Regions from separate parts of the Streptomyces sp. MMCC 100 genome, predicted to be linked through region 1. Evidence: riboswitches for the same ligand, from Rfam matches in the RefSeq annotation. Region 1 holds a riboswitch; each other region holds the start of a gene.
The links. A riboswitch is a leader RNA that binds a small molecule or an ion and turns the genes downstream of it on or off. The one in region 1 is predicted to bind cyclic di-AMP.

Region 1 (4,329 bases):
TACGCGCCATACCCGCAGTACGCGCCGTACGCGCCGCCCGGCCCCTACCGGCCGTAAGGTCCGCGTCGCCCGGTCAGGCGGACGCCCGCGTGAGCCTCTCGGCCTCGTCCTCCGTCAGGTTCAGCTCGGCGACGCCCAGCAGCGCCGGCAGCTGCTCCACCGTGCGCGCGGAGGCGATCGGCGCCGCCACCGTCGGCCGGCCGGCCAGCCAGGCGAGGGCGACCGTGGCGACGGGAGCGTCGTGGGCCTCGGCGATCTCGTCCAGGGCGGCGAGCACCCGACGCCCGCGCTCGGTCTCCAGGTGCTTCGCCGCACCGCCCGCCCGCGGACTGTCAACGGCCGTTCCGGGCCGGTACTTGCCGGTGAGGAACCCGGCCGCGAGGGCGTAGTACGGGACGGCGGCGAGACCGGCCTGCTCGGCGAGGTCGCGCAGCTCGCCCTCGTAGGTGTCGCGGGAGACCAGGTTGTAGTGCGGCTGGAGGGCGACGTACCGGGCCAGGCCCTCGCGGTCGGAGAACTCCAGGGACGCCGCGAGCCGCTCGGCGGAGATGTTGGAGGCGGCGATGTGCCGCACCTTGCCCGCCTTCACGAGTTCGTCGAGCGCCCCGATGATCTCCTCGACCGGCACCTCGGGCTTGTCGAAGTGGGTGTAGTAGAGGTCGATGCGGTCGGTGCCCAGGCGGCGCAGCGAGGCGTCGGCCGCGGCCTTGATGTTCGCGGCGGACAGGCCCGGGTACTCGGGGTGCTGGCTGACCTTGGTGGCGAGGACGACGTCGTCACGGTTGCCGCGGGCCGCGAGCCACTGGCCGAGGACGGTCTCGGACTCGCCGCCGCTGTTGCCGTCGACCCAGGCGGAGTAGGAGTCGGCGGTGTCGACGAAGTTGCCGCCGGCCGCCGTGTAGGCGTCCAGGACGGCGAAGGACTGGTCCTGGTCGGCGGTCCAACCGAAGACGTTGCCGCCGAGGGCGAGAGGGAAGACCTCGAGGTCGGAGGAGCCGAGCTTGCGCAGAGAAGTCATGTAGAGCGTCAACGACCGCACCGGAGCGGGCCATTCCGGCCAACACGCAAAAACCCCGCAAACCGGCAGCCCTGACGTCGGGGGGTTGCCGTCAGGACCGCCGGGGTTCAGCGGGGCGAATCAGTGGGCCGGGCGGATCAGGGAGTGAGCCCCTTGCTCTGCAGCCAGGCCATCGGGTCGATGCCCGAGCCGTCCGCCGTGTGGACCTCGAGGTGGAGATGGGCGCCGGTGACGTTGCCGGTGGCGCCGACGCGGCCGATGACGTCACCGGTGGTGACCTTCTGACCGACGCTGACGTTGATGGACGACTGGTGCGCGTACCAGAGCTCGGTGCCGTCGTCGAGGGTGAGCACGGTCTTGTAGCCGTACGACCCGTCCCAGCCGGCCGACGTGATCGTGCCGCTGTGCACCGCCTTGAGCAGGGTGCCCGTGGGGGCGGCGAAGTCGAGGCCGGTGTGGTGGCCGGAGGCCCACAGCGAACCGGCCTGGTTGAAGGTCGAGGAGATCGTGTACGAGGAGGTCGGCAGCGTGTACTGCTTGGCCAGCTTCGCGAGCCGCTCGGCCTCGGCCTTCTTCGCGGCCTCCTCCTCCGCCTTCTTCTTGGCGGCGGCGGCCTTCTCCTGGGCCTCCTTCTCCGCCTTGGCGGCGGCTTCCGCGGCCTTCTTCTCCGCGGCGGCCTGGGCCTCGGCGGCGGCCTTGGTCTCGACCTGCGCCTGCTGCTGCTCGGCCTGCGCCATGATCCGGGCCCGCAGCGACTCACCGGCGTCGGTGGTGCCGGTGCCCTCCGCGGTGTCGGCGGCGACGGCCTGGGTGATGCCGCTGAGCGGGGCGGCGGAACCCTCGGGCTCCGACTCCGCGTCGCCGCCGGGCATGAGCGAACCCACGTTCGGCAGGTCCGGCATGGAGATGGACACCGGCGGCTTGCCGGTCTGCGCGCTGGCCATGCCGCCCGCGCCGACGGCGGCTATGACACCGACGCCGAGGACGGTGGAGCTGCGCGCGAGTCCGCCGCGCTGCTTGGCGACGCGGTGCCGGCCGCGCACGGGGCGGATGGACTCCGCGGTGGGGTTCCACTCCTCCCAGGGACCCTCTTCGGCGCGGTGGGCGTCGTAGCCGAAGGTGTCGGTGCCGTGCCCGGTGGGCACGAACGGGGCCTCGGGGGCAGGCCGGTTGGACGCCACGTGGGCGTGCTCCTTTCCTTCCTTCCGCCTACCGGGTTAGCTGACGGGTTCGGAGCAGGAAGGTCTCCTACGGGTGTGTGCCGACCGTGTTTCCACGGCGCCATACGCCCGATTCACCCCAATGTGGTGGTTCCCCGGTTCCCTTGCGGGATTCGGCGCGTGCGCACGGAGCCGCCTTCTGTGACGGCTGGGACGACCGCGCTGCGTTATCGAACGTTAATAGACGCGGGGCTCGGATTCCAAGCCGTTCCGCTTGATCATTAACGAAAACAGCCGGGACGTACGCCTCACGACCGGTGAAAACCGGGCGACTTGACCCGCCCTCAGTATTCCTCTTCGCGCCACTTTCTCCTGACGGTGTGTCAGTCGTTATGCGGAGGGGGGTCGCGCTGTCACGGCTCGTGACAATGATCATGGTCTCCGCGCCGGGGTCGCCGTACGGCGAGCAGCGCCATGTCGTCCGCCATGCCACCCCCGGAATGCCGGCGCACGTCCTCGGCGAGGGTGTCGAGCAGCGTCGCGGGATGCCGGAAGACGCGGCCCGCCAGCCGCGCCTGCGGATCGTAGAACTCGCCCTTGGTGTCCCGGGCTTCGGTCAGCCCGTCGGTGTAGAGCAGCAGTGTGGCCCCACCGGGGAACGCGGCCTCCTCCGCCCGGTCGGGCCAGACGCCCAGCTCGCCCATGCCGAGCGGCAGCGCCGACTCACGGGCGGGCAGCGCGCCCAGGGTGCCGTCGGCGTAGAGCAGCAGGGGCGGTGGGTGGCCTCGGTTGACGATGCGTACGGTTCCGTCGCCGTGCGGGAGTTCGGCGAGGACGGCGGTGGTGAAGCCCTCGAAGGCGTCCAGCCCCTCCCGTCGGGTGCCCTCGCGCGCCAGCGCCCGCTCCAGCCGCTGCGCCACCGCCTCCAGCGTCGCCTCCTGCTCGGCCGCCTCCCGGAAGGCGCCGATCACGACGGCGACGGCGGCGACCGCGCCCATGCCCTTGCCGCGCACGTCGCCGACGATGAGCCGGACGCCTCGGGCGCTGTCCTGCACCGCGTACAGGTCGCCGCCGATGAAGGCGTCGGCCTGCGCGGCCTCGTAGCAGACGGCGATCTCGAAGCCCGCGATGCGCTCGGCCGGTTCGGGCAGTACGGCACGCTGGGCGGCCTCGGCGATCTCGCGGACGGTGACGAGGCGCTCGTCGCTGCGGCGGACGAGGCCGTTCACGAGGACGGCGAGCACGGCGACCGTGGCGATGGTGATCAGCTCGGTGAGGGAGTCGACGTAGTGGAGGACGCCCTTGCCGATCTGCAGCCCGATGACGGCGGCCACCACGGCGACGCCGGTGAGCGCCGTGCCGCGCCGTGAGTAGAGCGGGGCGGCGACCAGGGGCGCGGCCGTGTAGAGGGGGCCGGCGGTGAAGTACCTCGGGGTGAAGATGTCGTACAGGATGGCGACGACGATCAGCAGCACGGGGAGCGCGTGCACGAAGGCGCGCCGGTACGCGGTCCGGCGACGCGGCGGCGGCCCGGCGGGGGGCTCTTCGTCTCCGAGGCCCGGGTCGGGCACGGGATCACCGGGGAGCCGGCCACCGGCCCTGGCGGCCGCTCCCTCGTCGTCCACGTCACCTGGCCGCACCACTCGTCTCCCGCCACCCCGTACGTCCGCGCGCCGCCTGCCGTCCAGGACTCCAGGTTTCCGGGTGCGGGGGCGGGCGGCGAGCGGTGAGGGGCCGACCGGATGAAACGGGGTTCGTGACGAGACGCACCGAGGGCCGGAACCCTTTCGGATTCCGGCCCTCGGCCTTCAGTAGCGGGGACAGGATTTGAACCTGCGACCTCTGGGTTATGAGCCCAGCGAGCTACCGAGCTGCTCCACCCCGCGTCGTTGTGTTCACCACTGTACGTCATCCCGGGGGCGGAATGCACATCGGTATCTCCCCCGGTGGTTCCCTACCCCTCCAGATGGCGGTTCGGCGCCTTCGCCCGCTCCTCGTACCCGGCCAGTACGACGACGGCGGCGCCCCCGGCGGCGAGCACCCCGCTCCCGTCCGCCCCCGGCACGAAGGTGTCCGGCTCCCGCCAGGCCGTGACGACGCGACGCACCCCGGCGTCGAGGATCAGCCGGGCGCAGGGTGCGGGCCGGGAGG
Region 2 (4,329 bases), 1.8 Mb from region 1:
GGGAGGCGCCGAGCGGCTCCAGGAGCGTGCGGGTCTCGAGCAGGTCGGCGGCCTCCTGCTCCGTGGGTTCCGCGACGCACGCGCCCGCGTGCCGCCGGGTCACCACGAAGCCCTCGGCCTCCAGCGTGCGCAGGGCCTCGCGGACGGGGACGCGGGAAACGCCGTAGCGGCGGGCGAGGATTTCCTCGGTGAGCCGGCTCCCGCGGCCGTGGATGCCGGCGACGATGTCGTCCCGGATCGCCGTGCACACCGAATGCGCCGGAATACGCATGACCGACCTCCCCTTGACCCCGCGAAACGTCGACGGTTGACGCGTGTTGAGCGACCTCGGGCCAATCAAGCGATATTAAATGCGAAAAGCCCCGGCTCGGGAAGCCGGGGCTTTCGAATACCGCCGTCAGACGTTCACGCCGTGGGAGCGGAGGTAGGCGACGGGGTCCATGTCGGAGCCGTACTCGGGGCTCGTACGGGCCTCGAAGTGCAGGTGCGGTCCGGTGACGTTGCCGGTGGCGCCGGAGAGGCCGATCTGCTGGCCGGGCTCGACCGACTGGCCGACGGAGACGCCGATGGACGACAGGTGCCCGTACTGCGTGTACGTGCCGTCGTGCATCTTGATCACGACCTGGTTGCCGTACGCCCCTCCCCAGCCGGCCTCCACGACGGTGCCGACGCCGACCGCGTGCACGGTCGTGCCGCTGGAGGCGTGGAAGTCGATGCCGGTGTGGCTGCCGGAGGACCACAGGGAGCTGCCGGCCTGGTACGCGGTGGAGACGTAGGAGGCGGTGATCGGCGCGACGAAGGTGTTGAGGCGCTTGCGCTCCGCCTCCCGCGCGGCGCGCTCCTTGGCCTCGCGTGCTTCCTTGGCCGCCTCGGCCGCCCGCTCACGGGCCGCTTCCCGGGCCGCCTCACGGGCGGCGGCGTCCACGGCCGCCTGCTTCTGGGCGACGGCCTGGGCGTCGATCTCGTCGGCTATGGAGTCGCCGATGGTGACGACCGGAGTGAGCCCGCTCTGCTCCACCTGGGGCTCGGCGGCGAGCGCCGGAGCCGCGAGGGTGCCGACGACGCCGGTGGTGGCGAGGGCCGCGACTCCCGCCGCGCGGGCGGTGGTGCGGTGCACCCGGCCGGTACGGCGGTGCTTACCGGTGGCGCGCGTGAACGCCATGTAGAGGCTTGTCCTTTCCTTCCCTCTCGCCTACCGGGTTAGCTGACGGGTTCGGAGGTGGAAGGTCTCCTACGGGCCCCCTCGCGGTATGCGCGGGCGTCCGATTCACCCCAGGGACTGCGATGGGTCCCCGGCTCCCCTGGCTCGCGCCGTACGGGGACTCGGCGATGACTGTCCGGTGCCGCGGGTGCGGCGCACTGCCTGACGAACAGCCCGGAAGACGCTAAACGGGGCTGTCTTCAATCCTCAAACGCAACAGGGTTTTTGTAGCGCACGCCACAGGGCAGACGGGCAGTCACTCCCCCAATCCGGACATACGGCGGCCCTGGTGACACTCCGGTCACCAGGGCCTTCGCGCGCGCGTGCCGCTACTCGGCCGCCACCACGGTGACTTCACCGATGCCGAGGGCCTCGACGGGCTCCTTGATCTGCGCCGCGTCGCCGACGAGGACCGTCACGAGGCGGTCCACCGGGAAGGCGTTCACGACCGCCGCCGTGGCCTCCACGGTGCCCGTGGCCGCGAGTTGGCGGTAGAGCGTCGCCTGGAAGTCGTCGGACAGGTGCTGCTCGACCTGGTCGGCCAGGGTGCTCGCCACGGCCGCCGCCGTCTCGTACTTGAGCGGCGCCACGCCCACCAGATTCTGCACGGCCACGTCACGCTCGGCGTCGGTGAGCCCCTCCGCGGCGAGCTTGCGCAGCACCGTCCACAGGTCCTCGAGGGCGGGACCGGTGTTCGGGGTGTCGACGGAGCCGCTGATGGCGAGCATCGCGGCGCCCGTTCCGTCCGGCGCGGAACGCAGGACCTGCCCGAACGCCCGTACGCCGTAGGTGTAGCCCTTCTCCTCGCGCAGGACGCGGTCCAGGCGCGAGGTGAGGGTGCCGCCGAGGCAGTAGGTGCCGAGCACCTGCGCGGGCCACACGCGGTCGTGCCGGTCGGCGCCGGTGCGGCCGATCAGCAGCTGCGTCTGGACGGCGCCGGGACGGTCGACGATGACGACCCGGCCCCGGTCGTCGGCGGTCACCGGGGGTACGGGGCGCGGCTCGGCGGGCGAGCCGGTCCACGCGCCCAGGGTGTCGCCGAGCAGCGCGTCGAGGTCGACGCCGGTGAGGTCGCCGACGACCACGGCGGTGGCCGTGGCGGGACGGACGTGCCGCTCGTAGAAGGCGCGTACGGCCGCGGAGTCGATGCTCGCGACGGTCTCCTCGGAGCCCTGGCGCGGGCGCGACATGCGCGAGTCGGCCGGGAACAGCTCCTTGGAGAGTTCCTTGGCGGCCCGGCGGGAGGGGTTGGCCAGCTCGTGCGGGATCTCGTCGAGCCGGTTGCGCACCAGCCGTTCGACCTCGCTGTCCGCGAAGGCGGGCGCCCTGAGCGCGTCGGCGACCAGACCGAGGGCCTTGGCCAGGCGCGAGGCGGGCACCTCGAGGCTCAGCCGGACGCCGGGGTGGTCGGCGTGCGCGTCCAGCGTGGCGCCGCAGCGCTCCAGCTCGGCGGCGAAATCCTCGGCGGAGTGCTTGTCGGTGCCCTCGGAGAAGGCGCGCGCCATGATGGTGGCGACGCCGTCGAGACCGGTCGGCTCGGCGTCCAGGGGGGCGTCGAGGAGGACCTCGACGGCGACGACCTGCTGGCCGGGGCGGTGGCAGCGCAGCACGGTGAGGCCGTTGCCGAGGCTGCCGCGCTCCGGGGCGGGGAACGCCCACGGCTTGGGCTCGCCGGCCTGCGGCTGCGCGTGGAATTCCATGGTGGCGAGCTCGGTCACTTGGCCGCCTCCTCGTTCTCGTCGGTGGCGTCGTTCGTGTCGGCGTCGTTCGTGTCGGCGTCGTTCTCGTCGGCGGGGGCGGTGGGCTCGTAGACGAGCACCGCGCGGTTGTCGGGGCGCAGGCGGGCCTTGGCGACCTCCTGGACCTCCTCCGCGGTCACCTCGAGCACCCGCTGCACGGCGGTCAGGGCGAGCTGCGGGTCGCCGAACAGCACGGCGTACCGGCACAGTTCGTCGGCGCGGCCCGCGACCGTGCCCAGACGGTCCAGCCACTCGCGCTCGAGCTGGGCCTGGGCGCGCTCCATCTCCTCGGCCGTGGGGCCCTCCTCTGCGAACCGGGCCAGTTCCTCGTCGACGGCGGACTCGATGACCGGCACCTCGACGTCGCCGGACGTCTTCACGTCCAGCCACCCCAGGGAGGGCGCCCCGGCGAGCCGCAGCAGGCCGAACCCGGCGGCGACGGCCGTGCGGTCGCGGCGGACGAGCCGGTTGTAGAGGCGGGACGACTCGCCGCCGCCCAGGACGGTCAGGGCCAGGTCGGCCGCGTCGCACGCGCGCGTGCCGTCCTCCGGCAGGCGGTAGGCCGCCATGAGGGCGCGGGCCGGGACCTCCTCCTCGAGGATCTCGCGCAGCTGCCCGCCCATGACGTCGGGCAGCGAACCGTCCCGGGGAGGCTGCTTGCCGTCGTGCGAGGCGATGGAGCCGAAGTACTTCTCGATCCAGGCGAGCGTCTGCTCGGGATCGATGTCGCCGACGACCGACAGCACCGCGTTGTTCGGCGCGTAGTAGGTGCGGAAGAACGCGCGCGCGTCCTCCAGCGTCGCCGCGTCCAGGTCGGCCATCGAGCCGATCGGCGTGTGGTGGTAGGGGTGGCCCTCCGGGTAGGCGAGGGCGGTCAGCTTCTCGAAGGCCGTGCCGTAGGGGACGTTGTCGTAGCGCTGGCGGCGTTCGTTCTTGACGACGTCCCGCTGGTTCTCCATGGACTCCTCGTCCAGGGCGGCCAGCAGGGAGCCCATGCGGTCGGCCTCCAGCCAGAGGGCGAGCTCCAGCTGGTGGGCGGGCATGGTCTCGAAGTAGTTGGTCCGCTCGAAGCTGGTGGTGCCGTTGAGCGAGCCGCCGGCGCCCTGTACCAGCTCGAAGTGGCCGTTGCCCTTGACCTGGGCGGAGCCCTGGAACATGAGGTGCTCGAAAAGGTGAGCCAGGCCGGTGCGCCCCTTGACCTCGTGGCGCGAGCCGACGTCGTACCAGAGGCACACCGCCGCGACCGGGGTCAGGTGGTCCTCGGAGAGCACCACGCGCAGGCCGTTGGCCAGACGGTGCTCGGTCGCTGTCAGGCCGCCGGAGCCTGCCTGGGCTGTGGCCGTGTGACCCATGGGCATGTACGTCCCTTCGATCGCGGAATCCTTGGTG
Region 3 (4,329 bases), 3.1 Mb from region 1:
GCTCGCCGCGCAGGAGCTGCTGCACCGGCACAAGGCGCTGCTGATCGCCGACGAGGTGCAGACGGGCCTCGGCCGTACCGGCAAGTTCTACGCCTACCAGCACGACGACGGCGTCGAACCCGACCTGGTCTGCGTCGCCAAGGCGCTGTCCGGCGGCTACGTGCCGGTGGGGGCCACCCTGGGCAAGGACTGGATCTTCCAGAAGGTGTACTCCTCGATGGACCGCGTGCAGGTCCACTCGGCGAGCTTCGGGTCCAACGCACAGGCCATGGCCGCCGGGCTCGCCGTGCTGTCGGTGATGGAGAACGAGGAGATCGTGGCGAACGCCGCCGCGGTGGGGGAGCGGCTGAAGTCCCGGCTGGGAGAGCTGGTGGACCGCTACGAGCTGCTCGCCGACGTCCGGGGCCGCGGCCTGATGATCGGCATCGAGTTCGGCCGGCCCAAGTCCCTGAAGCTGCGCAGCCGCTGGACGATGCTGCAGGCCGCGCGGAAGGGACTGTTCGCGCAGATGGTGGTCGTGCCGCTGCTGCAACGGCACCGGATCCTGACCCAGGTGTCCGGCGACCACCTGGAGGTGATCAAGCTGATCCCGCCGCTGATCATCGACACCGACGACGCCGACCGGTTCGTCGACGCCTTCACGGAGGTGATGGAGGACGCGCACAATGGGGGTGGCCTGATGTGGGACTTCGGAAAGACCCTGGTCAAGCAGGCGGTGGCCAATCGCTGAGCGGGCCTTTTGCCTGGGAGGCAAGGAATTTGCCTGACGGGCAAGGTTCGGGCTGAATGGAGGCATGAGCTCCTCCGAGACCGGCCCCGCCGAGGGGACGGTCGCCGCCGTCGCGCCCCAGCTGCGTGAGCTGCGGCGGCGGGCCGCCCTCACCCTCGAGGCCGCGGCCCGTGCCGCAGGGCTGTCGCCCGCCCACCTCTCCCGCCTGGAGACCGGGCAGCGCCAGCCCTCACTCCCGATGCTGCTGGCCCTCGCCCGTATCTACGGTACGACCGTCGCCGAGCTGCTCGGTGAGACGGCCGCCGACCGGGACGCCGTCGTGCGTGGTGCCGACATGGAACCCACCACCGCGGGCGGCTGGACGTACTGGCAGGCGGGCGCGCCGGGCCGCGGCATGCAGGCCCTGCGCGTCCAGGTACCGTACGGCTCCCAGGGCGACGTCGTGCGGGTGCACCCCGGAGAGGAGTGGCTGCACGTCCTCAGGGGCCGGCTGCGGCTGCGCCTCGGGGACACCGAGCACCGGCTCACCGCGGGGGACAGTGCCCACTTCGACTCCATGACCCCGCACCGGATCGCGGCACAGGACCCCGACGGGACTGAGCTGCTCTTCGTCCACACCCTGCTGCAGAGCCCGACGGCCGCGCTGTGCCTCGGGCCGACCCCTGGAGAGACGCCATGAGTGCCATCGAGGACAAGTTCCCGCGCGCCCTGTGGGTGCGACTGGTCATCTACATCGCCCTGGGTCACGTCTTCGGCGGCTTCCTCTACCTGCTGTTCGAGGTGGGCGCCAAGTAGTGCCGTCCGCGAGCGGGCGGCTCAGTCCACCATCCGCTCGCGCAGCCGCTCCCGGGTCTCGGGAGCGAGCCGCAGCCCCTTCTCCAGGTAGGCGTCGACGCCGCCCCACGTCTCCTCGATCGTCCCGAAGGCCGCCGCCAGGTACTCGGCGCGCGCGTCGAACAGGGGGCTGAGCAGCTCCATGACCTCGGGGGAGTAGGCCGAGGCCGCGGAGCCGCTGCGGCGCACCTTGTAGCGCCGGTGCGCGGCGTTCGACTTCAGGTAGTCCTCGACGACGGCCTCGCGCTCGACGCCCAGAGCGAGCAGGGTGACGGCGATCGACAGACCCGCGCGGTCCTTGCCGGCCGCACAGTGCATCAGCGCGGGGACGCTGTCCTCGGCGAGCGCGTGCAGGATCCGGGAGTGCTCCGCCGTGCGCTCGGTGACGATCATGCGGTAGGAGTCGATCATCCGGTTGGCGGCCTTGCCGTCGGCGAGGATCTCGCGCAGCTGGTCGAGGTCTCCGTCACGGACCATCTTCCAGAACTCGGCGCCGTCGGCCGGATCGCTCAGCGGCAGGTTCACGTTGCGCACGCCCGGCAGCTCGACGTCCGGGCCGTCGAGCTTCTGGTCGGCCGCGTTGCGGAAGTCGAAGATCGTGTGCAGGCCCAGTGAGGCCAGGAACGCGGCGTCCTCCCCGGTGGCGTGCGCCAGGTGGCCGCTGCGGAACAGCACCCCCTGTCGCACCCGCCGACCGTCCACGGTCGGCAGTCCGCCCACGTCCCGGAAGTTGCGCACACCGGTCAGCTCGGGTTCGGTCGACGGGACCTGCTGCGTCACGGGGGCTCCTCCCACTCCGCCCCGCCGCCGCTGCTCGCCGGCGGGCACCACTCGACGATACGGCATGACCGGTGGGTGAAAGCCGTTCCGAGAGGGGCATTGTGGACCGGTAAAGGTCTTCTGTCCGAATTGGCGCCTTAGTGGTAACTAGCCCTGAAATGGCGGAGGGTGGGCAAGGGGTGCGTGAGCAGCGTCATATCCGTGACCGAGCGTTGCCCGTCATGTTCACGTAATTCAGCTGGTTCTCAAGGGCATTCACGGAAAACGGTGCGACGGAAATCGACGCAGGGTTACCGGTTTTCCCATAAAGGATCAATCGAAACGCCTGCCGCGGGAACCCCTCGCTTGTCCGTGTGCGTCTTGGTCCCTTACGTTCACCACCGATCCGGACGGACGCCTAATCCTGCCGCCGACCGGAGCCCGCACTCATCCACCACCCGTACACGGCAGGAGCGGGGGACCCACAGGTAGAACTGCCTGTTCCGGTTCCCGGAACGGCTTGGGGTAAAGCCGCGTCTCGGCGCGGCCGGGCATCTCCAGCCCGCACCCGACAGCTCACCTCGCAGGCGCCGGAGAGGAATTCGCCATGCCCGCGAAGGGTAAGCACCGCCGTACCAGGGCCATGCGCCTGACCCGCACCATCGCCGTCGCCGGAACCGGTGGCGCCGCGCTCGCACTCCCGCTGATGGGCGCCGCCTCCGCCAACGCCGCCCCCGCGCACTCCGTTTCCGAGCAGGCCGTGCAGTCCATTCCGACGTCGGCCAAGAAGGCCGCCGCGAGCAGCGCCGAGAAGAACTCGGACTCCCGGACGTACACCGTGAAGAGCGGTGACTACCTTTCGAAGATCGCCGACGAGCAGAACGTCGACGGCGGCTGGAAGAAGCTCTACGCGGACAACCGCGAGGCCGTCGGTTCCGACCCGTCGCTGATCCACCCCGGCCTCGAGCTCTCGATCGGCACTCAGGCCGCCAAGTCGTCGGCGCCGTCCGCCGCGCAGTCGCAGAAGCCCGCCGAGAAGCCCGCCGCCGAGAAGCCGGCCCAGAAGTCGGCGGACGCCGCGAAGACCTCCTCCTCGGACGCTTCCGGCTCTTCGGAGTCCTCGAACACCGACACCCAGTCCGCGGGCACCACCAGCGGTTACACCTCCCCCGTCGCGGGCGGCACCGTCGGTACCCCGTACCACCAGTCCGGCAGCATGTGGTCCAGCGGCTACCACACCGGCACCGACTTCGTCGTCCCGACCGGCACCTCGCTGAAGGCCGTCGGCGCGGGCACCGTCGTCTCGGCCGGCTGGGGCGGCGCGTACGGCAACCAGGTCGTCATCAAGCTCGCCGACGGCCACTACGCCCAGTACGCCCACCTCTCCTCGCTCTCCGTCTCCGCCGGTCAGTCGGTGACGGCGGGTCAGCAGGTCGGCCTTTCGGGCGCCACCGGCAACGTGACCGGCCCGCACCTGCACTTCGAGATCCGCACCACGCCGGACTACGGCTCGGACATCGACCCGCTCGCGTTCCTGCGCTCGCACGGCGTCTCCGTCTGACGACCGGTTCCGCGCAGCCTCCGCGCCCCGAAGGCCGGACCCCGATCCCCGGGTCCGGCCTTCGGCGTACCCGCCCCTCGGTGCGGCCGGACCTCGGCGTATTCCGGAATTGACGAACACTTTAGGCGTGGCCTTTCTCACCGCCCGTCAATCCCTTCCTACGGTCGCGTAGGTCACATTCCAAGGTGAATCATGGGCCGACGTGGCAGACGATTCGAAGAGTGACAGCAGAGCAGTGATCGGGTCGTACGTGGCGGTGGGGGACAGCTTCACCGAGGGCGTCGGCGACCCCGGCCCCGACGGGGCGTTCGTCGGCTGGGCCGACCGGCTCGCCGTACTGCTCGCGGACCGGCGCCCCGAGGGCGACTTCACGTACACGAACCTCGCCGTGCGCGGCAGGCTCCTCGACCAGATCGTGTCGGAACAGATCCCGCGGGTCGTCGCC
Region 4 (4,329 bases), 7.4 Mb from region 1:
CTCGGAGAAGTGCGGAAGCGTTCCGGGGTCAAGTGCAAGGTGACGGAGTGGCACGAGCGGACCGGCACGCCGGTTCCTGCCGCGGTGACGGAATCGGAATGGTCGGTGGTCGAGGAACTCATGGCTGCCTACTTCGCGCGCCGCCAGTTCGCCCGCGGAGCCGTGGACATCCGGACGCAGCTGAACGGGGCTCTGCACCGGCTGCGTGCAGGCTGTCTCTGGGACGAGCTACCTGAGGGTTACGGCCCGTGGCAGCTCGCCAAGGAACGGCAGAACACCTGGTTCAGGAAGGGCTTCTGGTCCGTACTCATGGAAGAGCTGAACCGGCGCGGGGAGGCCACGCCAGTCCGGTGTGAGCCGCAAGCGCCGCCGCTCGAAGTCACGGGGACCATCGCGTCCGAGTCGTTCAAACGTGACACGCACTCAACTCTGTGATCTTCACGTGATCTGCGCGGCATGAACTTGTGACAAGCGATGATCTCCCTATACGTTCACGGATCAACGTGGTGTCGAGCGTCATCCGCCGCGTGGTCCCCGTCGTCTTGTGAAAGGTCGTCGCATGCTCTCCGGGAACGGTCGTCACCGCCGCCCCCGCCAGGCTCCCGCTCTGGTCGTCGCAGCCGGAGTGACCGGCTCCGCCATCGCGATCCCGCTGCTCGGCGCCACCGGCGCCCACGCGGCCGACGGAGCGAACTGGGACCGCGTCGCCGAGTGCGAGACCGGCGGCGCCTGGAGCCAGAACAGCGGCAACGGGTACTACGGCGGCCTGCAGCTGTCCCAGGAGGCCTGGGAGCAGTACGGCGGCCTGGACTACGCCCCCAGCGCCGACCAGGCCAGTCGCTCCCAGCAGATAAGAATCGCCGAGAAGATACACGCCGACCAGGGCATCGCCGCCTGGCCGACCTGCGGCCTGCTCGCCGGCCTGGGCAACGACTCGGGGGTCACGAGCGGCGGCTCGGGGGCGACCGGTGACGGTGCGTCGGAGGGTTCGGACACGTCGGGGAAGACCGACGGCTCCGAGTCGTCCGAATCACCCGCGACCACCGGAACATCCGAGTCGTCACAGTCGCCTGAGTCGTCCCAGTCCTCCCAGTCGTCCGGTACGACCGACTCGACCGACGCGAACGGGACTCCCGAGTCGGCGTCCGGAGCGCCCTCTTCGTCCCCTTCGCCCTCTTCTTCGCCGTCCGGGACCCCCTCCGAGGCGTCGTCCGGCGATACGGACTCCTCCACCAAGTCGGACACATCCACCGAATCCACCCCCGGCGGCAGTGCCGAACAGCAGGGCGCCGAGGGCTCGTCCGGCTCCGGCCGGCACCGTGGCGACAGTGCGGACGAGGGTGCGGTCGAGAAGGGCCGCGCGGACGAGGCGACGGGGCGCCACGCCTCGCGGGACGGTGAGCCGCGAGAGGTCGAGGACGGCTCGTACACGGTCCGCTCCGGCGACAACCTCTGGGCCATCGCCGACTCCCTTGACGTCGACGGCGGGTGGCGCGCTCTCTACGCCGACAACGAGACGGTCGTCGGCGCCGACCCGGACCACATCCTGCCCGGTCAGACGCTCACGGTCACGGGCGAATCGGTCGAAAAGTAGGGGGAGTTCACGTCACGGTTAGAGACCGTATGTCCCTTTTGGATCTCGTGAGAGATAGGTCTCAGAAGCCGTGATCGTCTTTGAAAATCCGCGGAGCGCGTGTCTACGGTCATGACCGCTCGCCATCGCGGGCCCCGACAGCCGCAACGCCGAATCCTGCCAGCGGCCGTACGGGAACAGTCGTCGCGTCAAGCGCCGCAGGCAGGAGCGGGGGACCCAAGGTAGGCGCCGCACCGGGCAGTTGAGCCGGAGCGGCTAGGGGTGAAGCCGAGTTCCGTGAGGAACCCGGCCGGGCAACTCAACCGGCCCGAACCCGACAGCTCACCTCGCAGGCGTCGGTGAGGGGATCAACCATGCTGTTTTCCGGCAAGGGCAAGCACCGTCGTCCGTCCAAGGCCACCCGTGTCATCGCCGTCGCCGGCGTCACCGGTGCCGCCGTCGCCGCCCCGCTGATGGCGGCCGGCAACGCCTCCGCCGCCACCGCGTCCGAGTGGGACGCCGTCGCCCAGTGCGAGTCCGGCGGCAACTGGTCCATCAACACCGGCAACGGTTACTACGGCGGTCTGCAGTTCTCCGCCTCCACCTGGGCGGCCTACGGCGGTACGCAGTACGCCTCCACCGCCGACCAGGCGAGCAAGTCCCAGCAGATCCAGATCGCCGAGAAGGTGCTCGCGGGCCAGGGCAAGGGTGCCTGGCCGGTCTGCGGCACCGGCCTGTCGGGCGCCGCGTACACCGGTGGCGGCTCCCAGGACAGCGGCTCCGGCAGCTCCGAGAGCTCGCAGAGCCAGAGCAGCGGCTCCACCGCCGAGCGCTCCACCGAGCAGAAGGCCTCCCGCTCCTCCGAGCGTCCGGCCGCGGAGCAGAAGACCGAGAAGCCCGCGAAGAAGACCGTCACCACCCCGACCGGCAAGAAGGTCGAGAAGGGCGACGGCGAGTACAAGGTCGTCAAGGGCGACACCCTCAGCTCGATCGCCGAGGGGCACGACGTCAAGGGCGGCTGGGCGAAGCTGTTCAAGCTGAACGACGACATCGTCGACGACGCCGACCTGATCTACCCGGGCCAGCAGCTGCACCTCAAGTAAGCGGCGGCGGCTCCCGCGACTCCCGCCCCGGTGCGTGTTCCCCCGTACGCACCGGGGCGGGATTTTCACATTCCGCCTTTGTTCCGTTCGGAAACAATTTACTCTCGGTTCTGTCCAGCGGGTGGGCGATCGGCTGGCCGATCGGCTGGAGCCGGTTAGGCTCGGTCCCGCAGAGCCGCCGCGGTCCTGCGGGACCCGCGCGTCACACCGAAGCGTCACATTGAAGAAGGAGATGCTCGTGCCGTCCATCGACGTCGTCGTAGCCCGGGAAATCCTGGACTCCCGAGGCAACCCCACGGTCGAGGTCGAGGTCGGCCTCGACGACGGCAGCACGGGTCGTGCCGCCGTTCCGTCCGGCGCCTCCACCGGTGCCTTCGAGGCCATCGAACTTCGTGACGGCGACCCGAGCCGTTACCTCGGCAAGGGTGTCGAGAAGGCCGTGCTGGCCGTCATCGAGCAGATCGGCCCGGAGCTCGTCGGCTACGACGCCACCGAGCAGCGCCTGATCGACCAGGCCATGTTCGACCTGGACGCCACCGACAACAAGGGCTCGCTCGGCGCCAACGCCATCCTCGGCGTCTCCCTCGCCGTCGCCCACGCCGCCTCCGAGGCCAGCGACCTGCCGCTCTTCCGCTACCTGGGCGGCCCGAACGCGCACCTGCTGCCGGTGCCGATGATGAACATCCTGAACGGCGGCTCGCACGCCGACTCCAACGTGGACATCCAGGAGTTCATGATCGCCCCGATCGGCGCGGAGTCCTTCTCCGAGGCCCTGCGCTGGGGCGCCGAGGTGTACCACACCCTCAAGAAGGTCCTGAAGAAGAAGGGCCTGGCCACCGGCCTCGGCGACGAGGGCGGCTTCGCCCCGAACCTCGGCTCCAACCGCGAGGCCCTCGACCTCATCCTCGAGGCGATCAACGAGGCCGGCTACACCCCGGGCGAACAGATCGCCCTCGCGCTCGACGTCGCGGCGTCCGAGTTCTACAAGGACGGCTCCTACACCTTCGAGGGCAAGGAGCGCACCGCCGCCGAGATGACCGAGTACTACGCCGAGCTGGTCGAGGCGTACCCGCTGGTCTCCATCGAGGACCCGCTGTTCGAGGACGACTGGGACGGTTGGAAGACCATCACCGCGGGGCTCGGCGACAAGGTCCAGCTCGTCGGTGACGACCTGTTCGTCACCAACCCGGAGCGCCTGGCCCGCGGCATCGAGGAGAACTCGGCCAACGCCCTGCTGGTCAAGGTCAACCAGATCGGTTCGCTGACCGAGACCCTGGACGCCGTGGAGCTGGCCCAGCGCAACGGCTTCAAGTGCATGATGTCCCACCGCTCCGGCGAGACCGAGGACGTCACCATCGCCGACCTGGCCGTCGCCACCAACTGCGGCCAGATCAAGACCGGCGCCCCGGCCCGCTCCGAGCGCGTCGCCAAGTACAACCAGCTGTTGCGCATCGAGGAGATCCTCGACGACGCCGCGGTGTACGCCGGCCGCAGCGCCTTCCCCCGCTTCAAGGGCTGACCCGCCCCGTAGGAGGCAGCGTCGTACGTACGTCCCCGTACTCGGTCCCGTACCGTGTGCGGGGACGTACGCACGTATGACGGACGACGCACGAAGGCTGAGGCGGGGCGACATGGCGGTGAAGGACCGGGACC

Region 2: it holds a riboswitch for cyclic di-AMP, as region 1 does, so the genes downstream of both, ABS735_RS27720 (M23 family metallopeptidase) here and ABS735_RS36305 (M23 family metallopeptidase) in region 1, are expected to answer to the same signal.
Region 3: it holds a riboswitch for cyclic di-AMP, as region 1 does, so the genes downstream of both, ABS735_RS22270 (M23 family metallopeptidase) here and ABS735_RS36305 (M23 family metallopeptidase) in region 1, are expected to answer to the same signal.
Region 4: it holds a riboswitch for cyclic di-AMP, as region 1 does, so the genes downstream of both, rpfA (resuscitation-promoting factor protein RpfA) here and ABS735_RS36305 (M23 family metallopeptidase) in region 1, are expected to answer to the same signal.

What each region holds. Positions count from the first base shown of each region.
Region 1 covers NZ_JBGORK020000001.1:7,823,938-7,828,266, forward strand. Annotated here, with positions in the region: gene ABS735_RS36295 (PrsW family intramembrane metalloprotease) at 1-57, shown strand, start outside; gene ABS735_RS36300 (aldo/keto reductase) at 74-1,018, opposite strand; gene ABS735_RS36305 (M23 family metallopeptidase) at 1,156-2,199, opposite strand; cyclic di-AMP (ydaO/yuaA leader) riboswitch at 2,210-2,367, opposite strand; gene ABS735_RS36310 (PP2C family protein-serine/threonine phosphatase) at 2,592-3,818, opposite strand; tRNA gene ABS735_RS36315 (tRNA-Met) at 3,991-4,064, opposite strand; gene ABS735_RS36320 (dihydrofolate reductase family protein) at 4,133-4,329, opposite strand, start outside.
Region 2 covers NZ_JBGORK020000001.1:5,992,645-5,996,973, forward strand. Annotated here, with positions in the region: gene ABS735_RS27715 (GntR family transcriptional regulator) at 1-271, opposite strand, end outside; gene ABS735_RS27720 (M23 family metallopeptidase) at 398-1,162, opposite strand; cyclic di-AMP (ydaO/yuaA leader) riboswitch at 1,175-1,339, opposite strand; gene ABS735_RS27725 (M16 family metallopeptidase) at 1,531-2,919, opposite strand; gene ABS735_RS27730 (M16 family metallopeptidase) at 2,916-4,298, opposite strand.
Region 3 covers NZ_JBGORK020000001.1:4,772,187-4,776,515, reverse strand. Annotated here, with positions in the region: gene ABS735_RS22290 (aspartate aminotransferase family protein) at 1-730, shown strand, start outside; gene ABS735_RS22285 (helix-turn-helix domain-containing protein) at 795-1,409, shown strand; gene ABS735_RS22280 (DUF6126 family protein) at 1,406-1,525, shown strand; gene ABS735_RS22275 (tyrosine-protein phosphatase) at 1,547-2,344, opposite strand; cyclic di-AMP (ydaO/yuaA leader) riboswitch at 2,769-2,928, shown strand; gene ABS735_RS22270 (M23 family metallopeptidase) at 2,931-3,884, shown strand; gene ABS735_RS22265 (SGNH/GDSL hydrolase family protein) at 4,120-4,329, shown strand, end outside.
Region 4 covers NZ_JBGORK020000001.1:466,061-470,389, forward strand. Annotated here, with positions in the region: gene ABS735_RS02310 (transposase) at 1-435, shown strand, start outside; gene ABS735_RS02315 (transglycosylase family protein) at 560-1,594, shown strand; cyclic di-AMP (ydaO/yuaA leader) riboswitch at 1,778-1,944, shown strand; gene rpfA (resuscitation-promoting factor protein RpfA) at 1,948-2,676, shown strand; gene eno (phosphopyruvate hydratase) at 2,915-4,195, shown strand; gene divIC (cell division protein DivIC) at 4,308-4,329, shown strand, end outside.